Regions from separate parts of the Tissierella sp. genome, predicted to be linked through region 2. Evidence: a T-box and tRNA genes for the amino acid it is inferred to sense, from the RefSeq annotation. Region 2 holds a T-box; the other holds one or more tRNA genes.
The links. The T-box of region 2 lies ahead of argS (arginine--tRNA ligase). A T-box ahead of a tRNA ligase gene usually reads a tRNA of that ligase, here a tRNA-Arg.

Region 1: it has a tRNA-Arg gene. The T-box ahead of argS (arginine--tRNA ligase) is inferred to sense a tRNA for this amino acid. The anticodon was not compared.

Annotation. Positions count from the first base shown of each region.
Region 1 covers NZ_JAVKTS010000005.1:59,170-66,805, reverse strand. The annotation lists gene nhaC (Na+/H+ antiporter NhaC) at 1-1,261, shown strand, start outside; gene tadA (tRNA adenosine(34) deaminase TadA) at 1,342-1,794, opposite strand; tRNA gene RIN63_RS12395 (tRNA-Arg) at 1,806-1,882, opposite strand; gene megL (methionine gamma-lyase) at 2,081-3,277, opposite strand; gene RIN63_RS12385 (ABC transporter permease) at 3,419-4,546, opposite strand; gene RIN63_RS12380 (ABC transporter permease) at 4,533-5,588, opposite strand; gene RIN63_RS12375 (ABC transporter ATP-binding protein) at 5,590-6,522, opposite strand; gene RIN63_RS12370 (histidine kinase) at 6,717-7,636, shown strand, end outside.
Region 2 covers NZ_JAVKTS010000003.1:5,302-12,937, forward strand. The annotation lists gene RIN63_RS07610 (hypothetical protein) at 1-894, opposite strand, end outside; gene argS (arginine--tRNA ligase) at 899-2,599, opposite strand; T-box leader at 2,641-2,845, opposite strand; gene RIN63_RS07620 (hypothetical protein) at 2,990-3,598, opposite strand; gene RIN63_RS07625 (MerR family transcriptional regulator) at 3,712-4,929, opposite strand; gene RIN63_RS07630 (endonuclease MutS2) at 5,167-7,545, opposite strand; gene RIN63_RS07635 (DUF3656 domain-containing protein) at 7,559-7,636, opposite strand, start outside.

The sequences.
Region 1 (7,636 bases), on a different contig from region 2:
AAAGATTGGGTTCACCTGGAGTGAAATTGAGAAATCAATGTTTGATGGTATTTATCAAGCATTACAAGCAGTAATAATATTATCCATTATTGGTATTCTTATTGGCTTGTGGCTAATCTCTGGTGTTGTGCCCAGTATGATATATTATGGATTAGCAATATTAAAACCTGGTATTTTCCTAGTTGCAACTGTTCTAATTTGTTCTGTAACATCCTTAGCCACAGGTACTAGTTGGGGTACAGCAGGTACAATTGGTATTGCACTGATGGGTATTTCTACAGGATTAGGTATTCCAGCTCCAGTAGCTGCAGGAGCAATTATTTCCGGTGCATACTTTGGAGATAAAATGTCTCCTTTATCTGATACAACTAACTTAGCACCAGCAGTTTCAGGTACTGATGTATTTACACATGTTAAAGGTATGATACCTACTACATTAGTTTCTTACACTATTACTTTAATTATATTCTTGATAATGGGTTTTAATTATGCAAATAGCAATACGGATGTTTCCTCTATTAATGCAATAAGGGAAGGAATTGCAGCTAATTTTAATATCTCTCCAATATTATTGCTACCACCATTATCTGTTATCGTTGCCATGGCATTAAAAATGCCTGCTATCCCCGGTATAACAGTGGGAATTGTCTTAGGCGGTATACTTGGAGCTATAATGCAGGGAGTTGATTTAGGAAGTTTGTTATCTGCAGCTTATGGTGGTTATGAGTCTCAAACAGGAATACAATTAATAGATGAGCTTCTATCAGCTGGTGGCTTGATGGGTATGATGTATTCTATCTCCCTTACAATAATAGCCATGATGTTTGGTGGTATTATGGAAAAGACTGGACAATTAGAGGTTATAGTACATGCAATATTGAAAAAAGTCAAATCTGTAGGCGGATTAGTTGCAACTACAATACTTACATGTATATTTAGTAATATTACTATGCCGGAGCAATATATAGCAATAGTTGTTCCTGGCAGAATGTATGCAAGGGCATATAGAGAAAAAGGCCTTCATCCTAAACTATTATCTAATACACTTGAAGGAGCTGGTACGGTTACTTCTGCATTGGTGCCATGGAATACTTGCGGTGCTTTCCTATATGGGGTATTAGGTGTAACAGCATGGGAATATGCAAGATATGCATTCTTTAATTATTTAACACCTTTGATTATTGTAATTTTTGCTTTTACAGGTCTATTTATATATAAAATTAAAGATGATCCTACTACTGTAATAGGTTTTGAAGAATAAAAAACTCCCTCTGGGAGTTTCTTATTTAAATGTAAAATTTATAACTAAATCAAAATTTTAGTAAAGCTGTTCTAAGTAAACTATTTGTTTTTCCTAAGCTCTTTAAAAAAATCTGAAATTATACTGCTGCATTCATCTTCTAATACTCCAAATTCCACTTCTAATCTATGGTTAAATTTAGGATGATTAGTTAAATCCTCTACAGTACCGCAACAACCTCTCTTAGGGTCTCTTGTACCTATGACTAGTCTATCTATCCTAGAATTGACTATGGCTCCAGCACACATGGCACAAGGCTCTAGAGTCACATACATGGTACAGTCCATAAGCCTCCAAGCGTCAAGATACTTACTTGCTTCTTTTATGGCAAGTATTTCTGCATGGGCTGTTGGATCTTTCGTGGTTTCCCTTTTATTATATCCTCTGCCTATTATCTCTCCATTATAAACAATAATAGCACCTACGGGAACCTCGTAGATGCTAGTTGCTTTTGTTGCTTCTTCTAAAGCTTTTCTCATATAAAAAATATCCATTAGTATCACCTTGGTGTACTGGAGAGGAATCGAACCCCCGGCCTACGCCTTAGGAGGGCGTCGCTCTATCCTACTGAGCTACCAGTACATAGTTTACTCATATATTTTATACTATTTCTATGTAGATGTCAAAGGGATATTTTCCTAAAAAGCAGAAAACATCCCAAATAACCATATTTTATAATACTTTAATATCTATTTACTTTATCAGAAAAATTCAGTTACTATTAATGCGAACTTATTTAAACTTATTACTTGTGTCTCTCAGATATAGGCGCCTTTTCTTCTATAGGTTATTTAATGCCATATCTAAATCATTTATGATATCTTCAACATCCTCTAGTCCTACTGATAATCTAACTAAGCCCTCTTTTATATCACATGCTAATCTTTCTTCTTCTGTATATGGTGAGTGTGTCATGGATGCTGGATGTTGAATTAAAGTCTCTGTATCACCTAGACTAACTGCCAAGGTACAAAGTTTAACTGTATTCATCAATTTCTTACCCGCTTCTATTCCACCCTTTACTTCAAATGCAATCATAGCTCCTGGTAATTTCATTTGTTTTTTTGCTAATTCATATTGAGGGAAACTCTTTAATCCAGGGAAGGAAACATTGTCTACTGCTGGATGAGCTTCTAAAAACTCTGCTACCTTTTGAGCATTTGCACAGTGCTTTTCCATTCTAAGATCTAATGTTTTCATTCCTCTATTAATTAAAAATGCATCAAAAGGACTAAGTACAGAGCCTGTTAAATCTTTTATTCCAACTAATCTAACTTGATCAATGAACTCCTTGGTTCCAACAGCAAATCCAGCTATAACATCTCCATGTCCATTTAAGTACTTTGTAGCTGAATGCACTACAACATCTGCACCTAAGTCAAGAGGTCTTTGTAAATATGGTGTACAATAAGTATTATCAACTACAACTATACAATCTTCCTTTTCATGGGCTATTTTAGAAATAGCTTCTATATCTGAAATATTCATGTTAGGATTTGCAGGAGTTTCTAAGTATATGACTTTAGTATTTTCTCTCATGGCATTTTTTATGTTTTCAGGATTAGATGTATCTACAAAGGTTACATCTATATTGAACCTTGATAGACCATGATTAAAAAATGCAAAGGTACATCCATATAAAGTTTTAGCTGCTATCATATGGTCTCCAGCACTTAAAGCTGTCCAAATAACTGAAGTTATAGCTCCCATACCTGAACCCATGGAGACACAAGCCTCAGCATTTTCCAAGGCAGTCAGCTTTTCTTCTACCTGAGTATTAGTTGGGTTTCCTAATCTAGAATAAATGTATCCATCTTCTTCCAGTGCAAATCTTCTACCACCTTGCTCTGCATTATCAAATATAAATGTAGATGTTTGAAAAATAGGTGTAGCTAATGCTCCAAATTCATTTTTTTGATACCCTGCATGGACTGCCTTTGTTGAAAACTTCATATTCCTCAGTTCTTCCTTATTCATTATAATCCCCCTCTAAAATATTATAATAGAAAAAAACCTAGCTCTAAACCCCCGACAATATTGCCATTAAATGTCATCTTGATTATAACATATTAATAGAAAAAAATCTTAGACTTTGCTAAGATTTTATCTATCTTTTTATTAAACTTTTTGCCTCGCTTTAGAAAAATATAAGCCAATTAATAGGAAAGCCATGGCAAATAATAATTGAATAAAGAGTTCATATTTTACATCTACGAAAGAATTAATATTCGTCTCATTTATCCTTACAAAATAATATGTTGGAAAGAACTTAGCTATTGTAAGAACTTTTTCCCCTAAAAACTCCTGTGGAACCATTACTCCTGATATAAATGAAGTTCCAAGACCTAATACTGTACTCAAACCAGTTATAATGAATTTATCGCTTGTTATATTATTTATTAAGAAAGTAAGACATAGAATTGAGAGTGAAAAAACACCTAAATTTACTACATATTTCAAAAAATCTACTTCAGGAATATATTTTCCCTTTAGAGCAATGGATCCCAATATAAATATTAGTGTAATAAGACTTGCTATTGTTAACTGCCCTAGATACATTTCCTTATTAAACTTTAGAAATCTTATTGAAGATATTTTTCTTCGAGTATCAACATTCTTATCTGTGAATTCAGTCATTACAAGACCTATTACTGAAATATACAAGCCCATTGTTATATAAGCAGTGAAATTGAAATAAAACTTAAACCATGTATTTGCTTTTTGATTTACATCATTATTGTCAGTGTTCACCAATTCTACTTCTATACCTTCTTCTAATGCAATATTTACATTAGATAGATTATACTCACCATTTTCATAGCTTGCATTAGCAAAAGAAAGAAATTTGCTAATTTGATTTTCAATTTGATAAGATCCTATATTCCTATCATCTCTATATATTTTAATTGATTCTTCCTTATTTATTGCTTTTTCATAAAAATCTTCTGGAATAATAACTATGACATCTGCTATCTGTAAAAAAATCTGTTCTTTCATATATTTTTCATCTGATTTTGTGTCAATTATATTATTCTTTTTTCCGAGGTAATCTACTAATTCCTTAGACAATTCACTATCACTATTATTAACTATTGCAATATCTAACTTTGTTTCAGTAAAATCAGTTTCCCTCTGTGCACTGCTACTACCATTTAAAATTGATAAAATAAAGAAAATTATTATATAGGAAAGTATAATTCCTCTATTTTTTAATGCTACTTTAATAAAATACTTATATACTGTCATAGGTCTTCCTCCTTAAAAATATATAGGATAAAAGGATTAAAATTATGCAATAAGAAGATAAGGAAACTATTCCTTTCACTGCTCCATCAGTGTTTTGTAGTAGATTTATTCTATATAAATTATTAGTTATTATACTAATAGGATTTAATTCTGCAACTATCGGAAATTTTTCTTCTATTAATATCTTTATATCTGGTGACATCATTCCTGCTAAAAACGAAAGAAACAATGTAACAATAACCCCTAAAATCATCTTTACATTTGTGCTTTGCTTATTAGATGCGCCAACGAATATTCCGAGAGCTACTCCAAATAAGTTCCCAATTATTATAAAAATAGCACTATAGTTCATTTCTGTGAATAAATCAACTTTTAGAATATATTTTATAAAAATAAGCAATATTGCATTGGAAAGCATATTTATAATCAATGAGACTAGGACTCCTGCAAATAGAAAATCATTCTTTCTAAGAGGGGTAATGTTGATTCTCTTACCTACATTTGTTAAATTTGCTTGGATTAAGCTTACAGTTTCAATCCCAGAAAAAACTCCATAGGTGGAAACCATTGCAATCAATGTATAAAATATAATAATTATTGAATCAGCCTTTTGATTTTTATCTTCAACATAATCTACAGAAAAGTCAAAGTTCTCCATTGGAACATCTAATTTTCCCATCTGTTTTATTTGGTCAAGGATTTCCTTAACTATGGTTTGATTGATTCCCGATTTACTGACTAATAAATTTAGATCATTATCTATAAATCCTTGAATTTCTTCATTATCTAGTTTTTCTACTACATCGTCTTCAGAGACCTTATGAAGATTAATAAATTCAATTTCTTCCAATATAAATGATATAGGGTTTTCAGCTTTTATGCCTACATCTATTTTCTCTAGCTCTATGTTAATGATTCCATTAAATGCTGTATAGAAAAACACTGCCATTATCAATGGATAGAATAAACTCCAGAAAAGAAAACCCTTATCTCTAAATAAATTTTTCCCTTGATATATACAATTTCTAAATAACTTTTTCATATCAATCCCTAAGCTCCTTCCCTGTCAACTCTAAGAATACATCATTTAATGTAGGTAATTGACTATATAGCTTTGTATAGGTTAAATTGTTTTCTTTTATATAGTCCAATAGATTAGACAAATTATTTAGACCATTTTCAAACTTAATAATATAATCATCTTCTCTTTTTTCTATGTCTAATACATGAGGTAATTTGCTCATTTTTTGAATAGTTTCATCTTCTGTAGTCAAAAATCCAACTACTATTTTTTCAGTTGTAGCTATCATAGCTTTTAATTCCTCATTAGTTCCAGATACTAGGTTTTTCCCATTGTCCATAATGATAATTCTCTTACATAGCATTTCTGCTTCCTCTAGGTAATGAGTAGTATAAATAATTGTGCTACCTTCTTTATTTAACTTTTTTATTCCATCCAAAATAAAATTTCTACTTTGGGCATCTACTGCCACAGTAGGTTCATCAAGAAAAATCAACTTGGGTTTATGTGCTATACCACAAGCTATATTTAATCTTCTCTTTAGTCCTCCACTTAACTTTTTAGGAAAGAATTTAACATAATCCTTTAAACCTACAAAGTCTATTGCCTCTTCTACATATTGTTGTCTCAAGTTTTTGTCTTCTATATAAAGTCCACAAAAATAATCAATATTTTCCTTTACTGTAAGATTCTCAAACACTGAAACCTCTTGAGGTACTATACCTATTTGCTTCTTCAGGTCATAGGAGTTTGGTGTCATTTTCTTTCCAAATATCTCTATTTCACCCTTGTCAAAACTTAATAATGAAAGAATACAGTTTATTGCAGTAGTTTTACCACATCCATTAGGCCCTAATAGTCCCAATATCTCCCCCTCTTCAACTTCCATGTTGAAATGGTCAAGGGCTATTAACTCTTTATATCTTTTCACTAAATTATTTACCTTTACTACCATTGATATCACTCCTTATTTCATCTTACCTTAATTATATGAATTCAGAAGTCTTTATTCCAGTGTATAGAATCACAATATAGTATGACATTTGTCACATAAAAATTGTATTTTGTAATTAATATTAGTATAATTAGTTTAACATCACTATTTCCATATATTGTTTAATGCTAATCCTTAATCGGGGAGGGTTTTTCGTGAGAAGATTTATAGAAAAGTCATTTATTATCCTATTTTGCTTGTATAATACATATAAAATAAACCCTACAATGGATTTAGTTTTCTATTTCCTTACATCTCTAATTATTTCTCTATGCCTAGATTTACTTTCACACAAGAAAATAAGGCTAGTTATAAGTTTTGTATTTATAGCCCTATGTTTATATGATTCCTTATTCATCTATTACCTGCCTTTAATTCTATACAATATATATTTGGATTTTAATTTGTATACACTTTTTGCTATACCATTGATTCTAATTGAGTTTTCCATAATAAACATATTAGTCGCCATGATATCTCTTTACCTTTCTATTGTAAGGAAAAGATATAATGTGTTTTTAATTGAAAATAAAACAGTTAGAGATGAATTAAAAGAAGATGCTATTTATTTAAAAAAATACAATGAGCAATTGAAAATAGACAGAGAAAAAAATATCCATATTGCCATACTTACAGAAAGAAATAGAATTGCAAGGGAGCTTCACGATTCAATAGGCCATGCTATAAGTAGTAGTATTTTGCAAGTTGAAGCTCTAAAGATAATTTCTGATAGCAATGTGGGGGAAGGTTTGAATTTATTACAAAATACCTTGGACAATGGAATGAGTGATATAAGAAAAAGTATTCATAATTTATACAATGAATCCCTTGATTTGGAAAGCCGAATCGAAAGCCTCTGTGGTGAAATAAGCAATATTGATATAGAGCTTATTTATAAAATCGATGATGAATTACCTTATGATTTGAAATTTGATATTTTGTCTGTAGTCAGAGAAGCCATTACAAATTGTATTAAACATTCTAATGCAACAATCCTTAGAATATCATTGCTTAATCAGCCTAAGTTCTATTCCATCATAGTAAAGGATAATGGTAGTCAATTTGATAATACTGA
Region 2 (7,636 bases):
TTCTTTTTTTATTACTTTTGTATCACCAAGTAAGGAATGAAAAAATATCTCACCCTCAGTATAAGAAAAAACATCTGGCAAAATATATTCCTTTATTACCAATTGAGCAGGGTCTATTCTAGACTTTCGTAGTCTTAAAACATAATTTCCAAGATTAGTATAAAACTTCGGAATATCATATTCTCGATTTTGCAAATACATAAAATCATATAGGATGCTACCTATAAAAGTCTCTAGCTCTACCTTGTTCAACACATCTATGCAATCTTCTAAATATACAAATCTATTGCTTTTAATTCCATTTAGAGTATTTAACAAATGTATTCTTTCTTTTTCAAATTCTATTTTAAATTTTCCTGGATAATCTAATATTTCAATTCTATAATACTTTTTATATTTATCTATAAACTCTCTTTGAGAAAAGCCAATAGCATTTTCCTTAAGCTTGTCTATTATATTTTCTTCCTTATTAAGGACTAAATATAGTAAGTATCCAGTATATATTGAATCAAAAAGACTTTGCAAATTCCCTGTTGAAAACATTACATTTTTTATTACTTCTTCCTCAATTACCCTATATTCCTGATTTACTAATACCAATGGTATTATCCTACTAATGATTGAATCATCTTTTTCTTTCCAATATATATCGGGATTTACTCTTCCTTGTGTATTCAGCAAGGAAGAGTTCTCACCATTCCTGTAACTTACCCATAGCTTTAATTCTTCTACAAATCTAGTATAGTCTATCCTAATTCCATGTTCATCTACCATAGGCATTAATGCCTTTATTGCAATTACAGTTAATTGTGATATATAACTATATCTCTTATTTCTATTAAAGTCTTCTTTAAATACATTTAACAACAATTGTTCTAGATCTATTATTTCCATATATCTACATTCTTTCTGGTGCTTTCATCCCAAGTAAGTCTAATCCTGTCTTTAAAACAGTTTTAGCTGCAAAGGATAACATAAGTCTTGCTTTCTTTAATTCTACATCCTCTACAATTATTTGGCATGCATTATAGAATTTATTATAAGCCTTTGCTATTTCAATTATATGTCTAGTAATAAAATACGGTTCATTCTTTTCCATAGAATCTACTACTACCCTTGGGAAATCATATAAAAGTCTAGAAATATTTATCTCTTCTTCAGTACTTAAAAGGCTATAGTCCACATTGTCATCTATATTAAACTCTCCTCTTTCAAGAAGTGAATTTATCCTTGCATGAGTATATTGAACATAAGGACCAGTTTCACCTTCAAAACTTAAGGTCTTATCCCAAGAGAATACATAATCTTTAATTCTTTGATTAAATAATTCTTGGAATATTACTGCACCTATACCGACTTGTTTTGCTACTTCATCTTTATTTTCTAGTTTTGGATTTCTTTCATTTATTATATTGAGGGTATTATTGACTGCCTTATTTAGGACATCCTCCAGGAATACAACTCTTCCTTTTCTAGTAGATAAAGTCCCATCTTCTAGACTTACCATTCCAAATGGAATATGGATACAATCTTTTGCCCATTCATGCCCCATAAGTTCTATTACTTTCATCCAAGCTTTAAAATGAAGATTTTGTTGAGAAGCTACTACATATATGTTTTTATAGAAATCATATGTTTTCTTCCTGTAGAAAGCAGCTGCAATATCCCTTGTAGTATATAATGTAGATCCATCACTCTTCATTATAAGCGCTGGTGGCATTCCATGCTCTTCCAAATCTACTAAATATGCACCATCTGATTCTTTTAACAGATTTTTTGATTTTAATTCTTCGATTACTGCAGGCATTTTGTCAGAATAAAAGGATTCACCAGCATAGGAATCAAATTTAATATTCAACATATCATATACCTTATTGAATTCTTGTAAGCTTATCTCTCTAATCCATTCCCATAATGCTACTGCTTCTTCATTGCCATTTTCTAATTCCTTAAACCAGTATCTAGCTTCATCTCTTAGTTCTTCCTTTTCTTCAGCTTCTGCATTAAATCTAACATATAGTTTTAATAGTTCATTTATAGGATCAGCTTCTATTGCTTTCCTATCGCCCCATTTCTTATATGCAGAAATAAGCATACCAAATTGAGTACCATAATCCCCTAAGTGATTAATAGCAACTGTATCAAATCCAAGGAAAGTATATATCTTATATAAGGCATTTCCTATAACAGTTGTTCTAATATGCCCTATATGGAAGGGCTTTGCGATATTTGGTGATGAATACTCAACTATAACAGTTTTACCATTTCCCATATCAGAAGAACCGTACTTAGTCTGTTTTTCCTTAATCTCATTTAAAGTACTTTCAGTAAGTTTATCTTTATTAATAAAGAAATTTAGATATGGTCCATTATTTTCTATCTTTTCAAAGTACTTATTATCCCCAAATTTTCCTGCTAACTCCTCAGCAATAACTGGTGGTGCCTTTCTAAAAGCTTTTGCTAACCTAAATACCGGAAAAGCGTAATCACCCATATCATATGATGGCGGCACTTCTATTAAAGAAGATATTTCTTCTTCTGTAAGAGCATCTACTTCAGACTGAATTAATTTAACAACTTCTTCTCTAAAATTTAACATCTTCCCAACCTCCTTAAAATAGTAAAGCTCCCGTCTCTAAAATAAGAGACGAGAGCTAACCCGTGATACCACTCTTGTTGGCATAATATATGCCCACTCGAAATTTTAACGCTACTAGCGTAATATCCTACTCATTTCAGATATATTCTCCTGAGTTCTCTTCAAATATTTCCTATGTACTGGCTTCCACCAACCCAGCTCGCTTTTCCACGGTAAATACCTTACTCTCTCAATCTACGAATTGTTATATAATTATTACTATATAATATACAATATTAGATAGATAAATACAAGGTTTATTTAAAAATATTCTATTAATATATACTTTTTAATACTATTGCTATTCACTCACATCCCAAAACAACAATTTCCCTTATTTAATTTACCTAACTAATTGTCATATTGGTGATTATTAAGTCTTTTGTTATGAATCACTGTAAATACTATTCGACCTACACCCATACATAGAATTGTCATAGCATTAAATGCAACTATTATAGACTTGTATTCTTCAGGCATACCGATTAAGAACAGCATATAAAAAAGTCCAACAAACAATCCAAATACAAAATAGAGTGGTCTCAAGATTGCTTTTGATTTTGCTATTACTTCCATATCGCTCACTAAATAAACATTACCTATAATAAGATAACTTACAGCTTCACCTAAGTGTAATGTTAAAAATTGATGCAAAAATAAACCAATATAATAGTTTTGATTTATCCTTTGCAAAATAAGAAATGTAAGCATAGCAAAAATTAAATTAATCCCAATTCCTCCAGATGCAATAAAAATATTTTGTTTTCGATTTAGTAATCTTGCCTTTTCCATATCAACAGGTAGAGGCGTAGAGAAAAATAAATATGGCTTTACAGTTACCTGCCACCAGTTCTTCTTACATCCATATTTGTAATAAAGAAGTGCATGACCAATCTCGTGCAGATAAATCACTAAATACAATGCTAAATAACTTATAAAAATGCTAATTGACATTTTCAAACAATCTCCTCCCTTAGACTCCTCTACAACATCCTAAATAATAGTCAATAGCCCATGTCAATATCTTTTCTCATTCTTTTTATTTGTACATATAATTAAAGATAGGGTCAACCCTATCTTTTTCCATAATAAAAATAATAGTATACTTCTTCACCTTTTACAAAATAATCCTCGTATCTTCCACCCTTCTCTAAAGATCTGGATTGTTTATCATAAATAGGCTTATAGTCTAGATTTTTTATTTTTTCTTTTATATTATTTAGAATAAACTCTTTTTTGTATTTATCATCTATTTTACTATTTACACTGAAATTTTTAAATATTATATAAGAACCTATTAAACAGGCAATCTTTTTAACATAATTATCTATTTTGTTTAATAAGAAATGCTCATTATAGAATGCATAATTACTGCTTCCAGAAATATCAACAAGAACATCTATTGATTTATCTTGTATAGGAATTTTGGTAAAATCAGAACATATGAAAATTATATTCTTATTGCATTCTATAGTCTCCAGCATCCCTTTCAAAAACTTATGTCTGCCTAAATCATTATCAATAGCTATATAAATTGAATCCTCAGGCAGTTCATTATAAATATTTCTTAAGAAAAAACCAACACCAGATCCCAATTCTAATATTGTTTTATTTTTAAAATCATCAAAATCTATTTTTTTACAAACCAACTCTAAATTTTTATACATATTATCTAAATATTCAATATCCGTTGAGCTTATATATTCTTCTATATAATTAGAGTCAAATTGAAATCCATTATGATTTAACTCATCGTTAATTATCAATATCCCATCTTCAATATTATACTCCACTCCACACTTGCATTTTAAAACCCCATCAATTACTTTATTTTTATCTATATTTCCTTTTAAGAGAATTAAATCATCTTTGCATTGCAAACATTTAAATATATTCAAATTTCTAAAATCAATACCAATTTTATTTCTAGGTTTTTCTTTACAATTGTTTAACTCCTGTATTTCAAATTTAAGATTATCTCTAATTTCTTTAAGATTACCTATTTCCTGTTCTATACTCTTATATTTATTATCAAAAAATGTTTTATAATATTGATTTTGTTCATATGGAGTGAGATTTCCAAACCTTCGAAATATGAGTATAGCCTTTATTTCATTTAATGTAAATCTCATATCTTTTAGGTTCAAAATATCTTCTAGATCTGATTTGCATCTATCATCAAAATGATATTGTCCTCCCTGCATTTCAGGTATAATCAATCCCAACTCCATATAATGCCTAACAGTATCTATTGTAAGATTGTTACTTTCAGCGAATTTTCCTATTCTCACTAAATCACCACCTAATATTATAATAATATCATAAAATGGCAATTTATGTATCCCTAGTTTTGATATGAAAAAATGTATCAAAATACTATTTATAGATCCTTTAGCTTATCTGCCAACAATATTTATTGTATAGATAGATGAGCTATTTCAAAAGATAGTGTCTAAATAAAAAGATGCGCTTCATAACTGATTTATCAGTTATGAAACGCATCTTTTTTAAGACTTTTTATAAATCACTTATTTAACTTCAACTATTGTAACTCCGTCTCCGCCTTCACCATATACACCTAACCTAGATGTTCTAACATGCTTATGTCCTCTTAGATAACCTTTTATTCCATCTCTTAGGACTCCCGTTCCTTTGCCATGGATTATATTTATTTGCTTTAATCCAGCAATATATGCATTATCCAAGTATTTATCCAATTCAAGGAAAGCTTCATCTAGGTTTTTTCCTCTTAAATCAATTTCTGTACTTATGTCCTTAGATTTGGAGCTCATTATTGTTTTGTTAGATCCGCGAACTCTCTCCTCTTCATCTGAATTTGCTCGCCTTAAGGTAGTTATATGAGCTGTTATTTTCATTATACCTACCTGAATTCTAACATTCCCATTATCATCAGGGTCTTCAAGAACTGTTCCCTTTTGACCAAAAGTCAATACCTCTACAGTTTCACCAGCCTTAAGATTCTTCGGTGGTTTTTTGGCTTTTACATTTAAAACATTAGCAGATACTTCTCCCTCTGCTATATTTAATTTGGCCTTTAACTTATCCTGTGCTTCCTGAATCTTTTTATTTCTATCCTTTTCAATTTCAGATGATATTTCTCTTAGTTCGCCTACTAAAGAGTCAGCATCTTCTTTTGCTACTCTTAGGATGTTTCTTGCATCTTCCTTAGCTTTTTGAAGAATCTTGTCTCTCATTTCCTTTGTTTTATCTTTTTCTACAGCTAAGTCTTCCTTTAGTCTTGCAACTTCTAGTCTATACTTTTCAGCCTCAGCTCTATTTTCCTCAGTAGCTAATCTATCCTTTTCCATAGCCTGTAGTACATCTTCAAATTCTACATTTTCATTGGAAATTAACTCCCTAGCATAGTCTATAATATATTCCTGTAATCCAAGCCTCTTAGATATTTCAAAGGCATTTGACTTCCCTGGCACTCCAATAAGTAATTTGTAAGTAGGGCTTAAAGTCTCTACATCAAACTCTACTGATGCATTTCTCACCTTTTCAGTAGTTAGTGCATATATCTTTAATTGGCTATAGTGAGTTGTAGCAATAGTTCTAACGTTTAACTTTAATAAACGGTCCAATATTGACATGGCAAGAGCTGCACCCTCAGTTGGATCAGTTCCAGCACCAAGTTCATCAAATAATATTAAACTATTATATTCAACCTTATCCAATATGTCCACAATATTTACCATATGGGATGAAAAAGTTGATAGGGATTGCTCAATACTTTGCTCATCTCCAATATCTGCAAATACTTGATTAAATATAGCTATCTCAGAATTAAAATCAGCAGGAATATGAAGTCCAGATTGAGCCATCAAGGTAAGCAAGCCTACAGTCTTTAGTGTAACTGTTTTACCTCCAGTATTTGGTCCTGTGATTATTAGAGAATTAAACTCTTTTCCCATATATACATCTATTGGCACAACTTTCTTTACATCCAATATAGGATGTCTGCCTTTTTTAATATTTATATAACCCTTCTCATTCAAGATTGGTCTAGTGGCTTTCATATCTAGAGCTAATTTTCCTTTAGCAAAGATACTATCTAAGTCCTGAAGGATTTTTTGATTATTTAATATACTTTCAGCTTCCTGTGCTACTAAGTTTGATAGTTCTCTAAGAATTCTCTCTATCTCTTCTCTTTCCTTTAATTCTAGCTCTTTAAGTTCGTTGTTTAAATTAACTATAACCATAGGCTCAACAAATATAGTTGCTCCACTTGAACTCATATCATGAACTAATCCAGGTACTTGCCCTCGGTTCTCGGATTTAACTGGTATTACATACCTACCTTCACGCATGGTTACGATATTATCTTGTAGGTATTTTTTATTGGATTGAGAATTTATTATAGAGTTTAACTTGTCTTTTATAGACTCATTTTTACTGATTATTTGTCTTCTTACATTTCTCAATGTAGAGCTAGCATTATCAGATATATCGTTCTCAGATATAATAGCATTATTTATTTCATCTTCAATATGTTTAAATATCCTAAGATCCTCTACTAATCCTTCGATTATAGGAAATGCTGAAGCTTTATCATCCTTTGACTCCTTAATATATCCTTTCAAGCCTCTAGACACCCTCAGAGAATCCGATACCTTAAGTAATCCTCCCGGACTAAGGGAACCACCTATTTCTACCCTCTTAACCTCAGGAGCAATACTGTGAATACCATAAAGAGGAGGATTACCTCTCTTAAGCATAAGAGAATATGCCTCTTCTGTTTCTCTTTGAAGATACTCTATTTCTTCAATATTAGTTAAAGGTTCTATTTCTTTTATCTTATCCTTACCTAATTGTGATTCTGCTTTTCCAATTAGAATTTCAATAATCTTATTATACTCTAATGCCTTTAAAGTCTTTGCATTCATATATTCACCTCATTTACATTACACCTCTAAAATAGTGGCCATTTGTAATACTTGTATTTTCTCTAAAACTTTCTATAAATTCTCTTGCAGC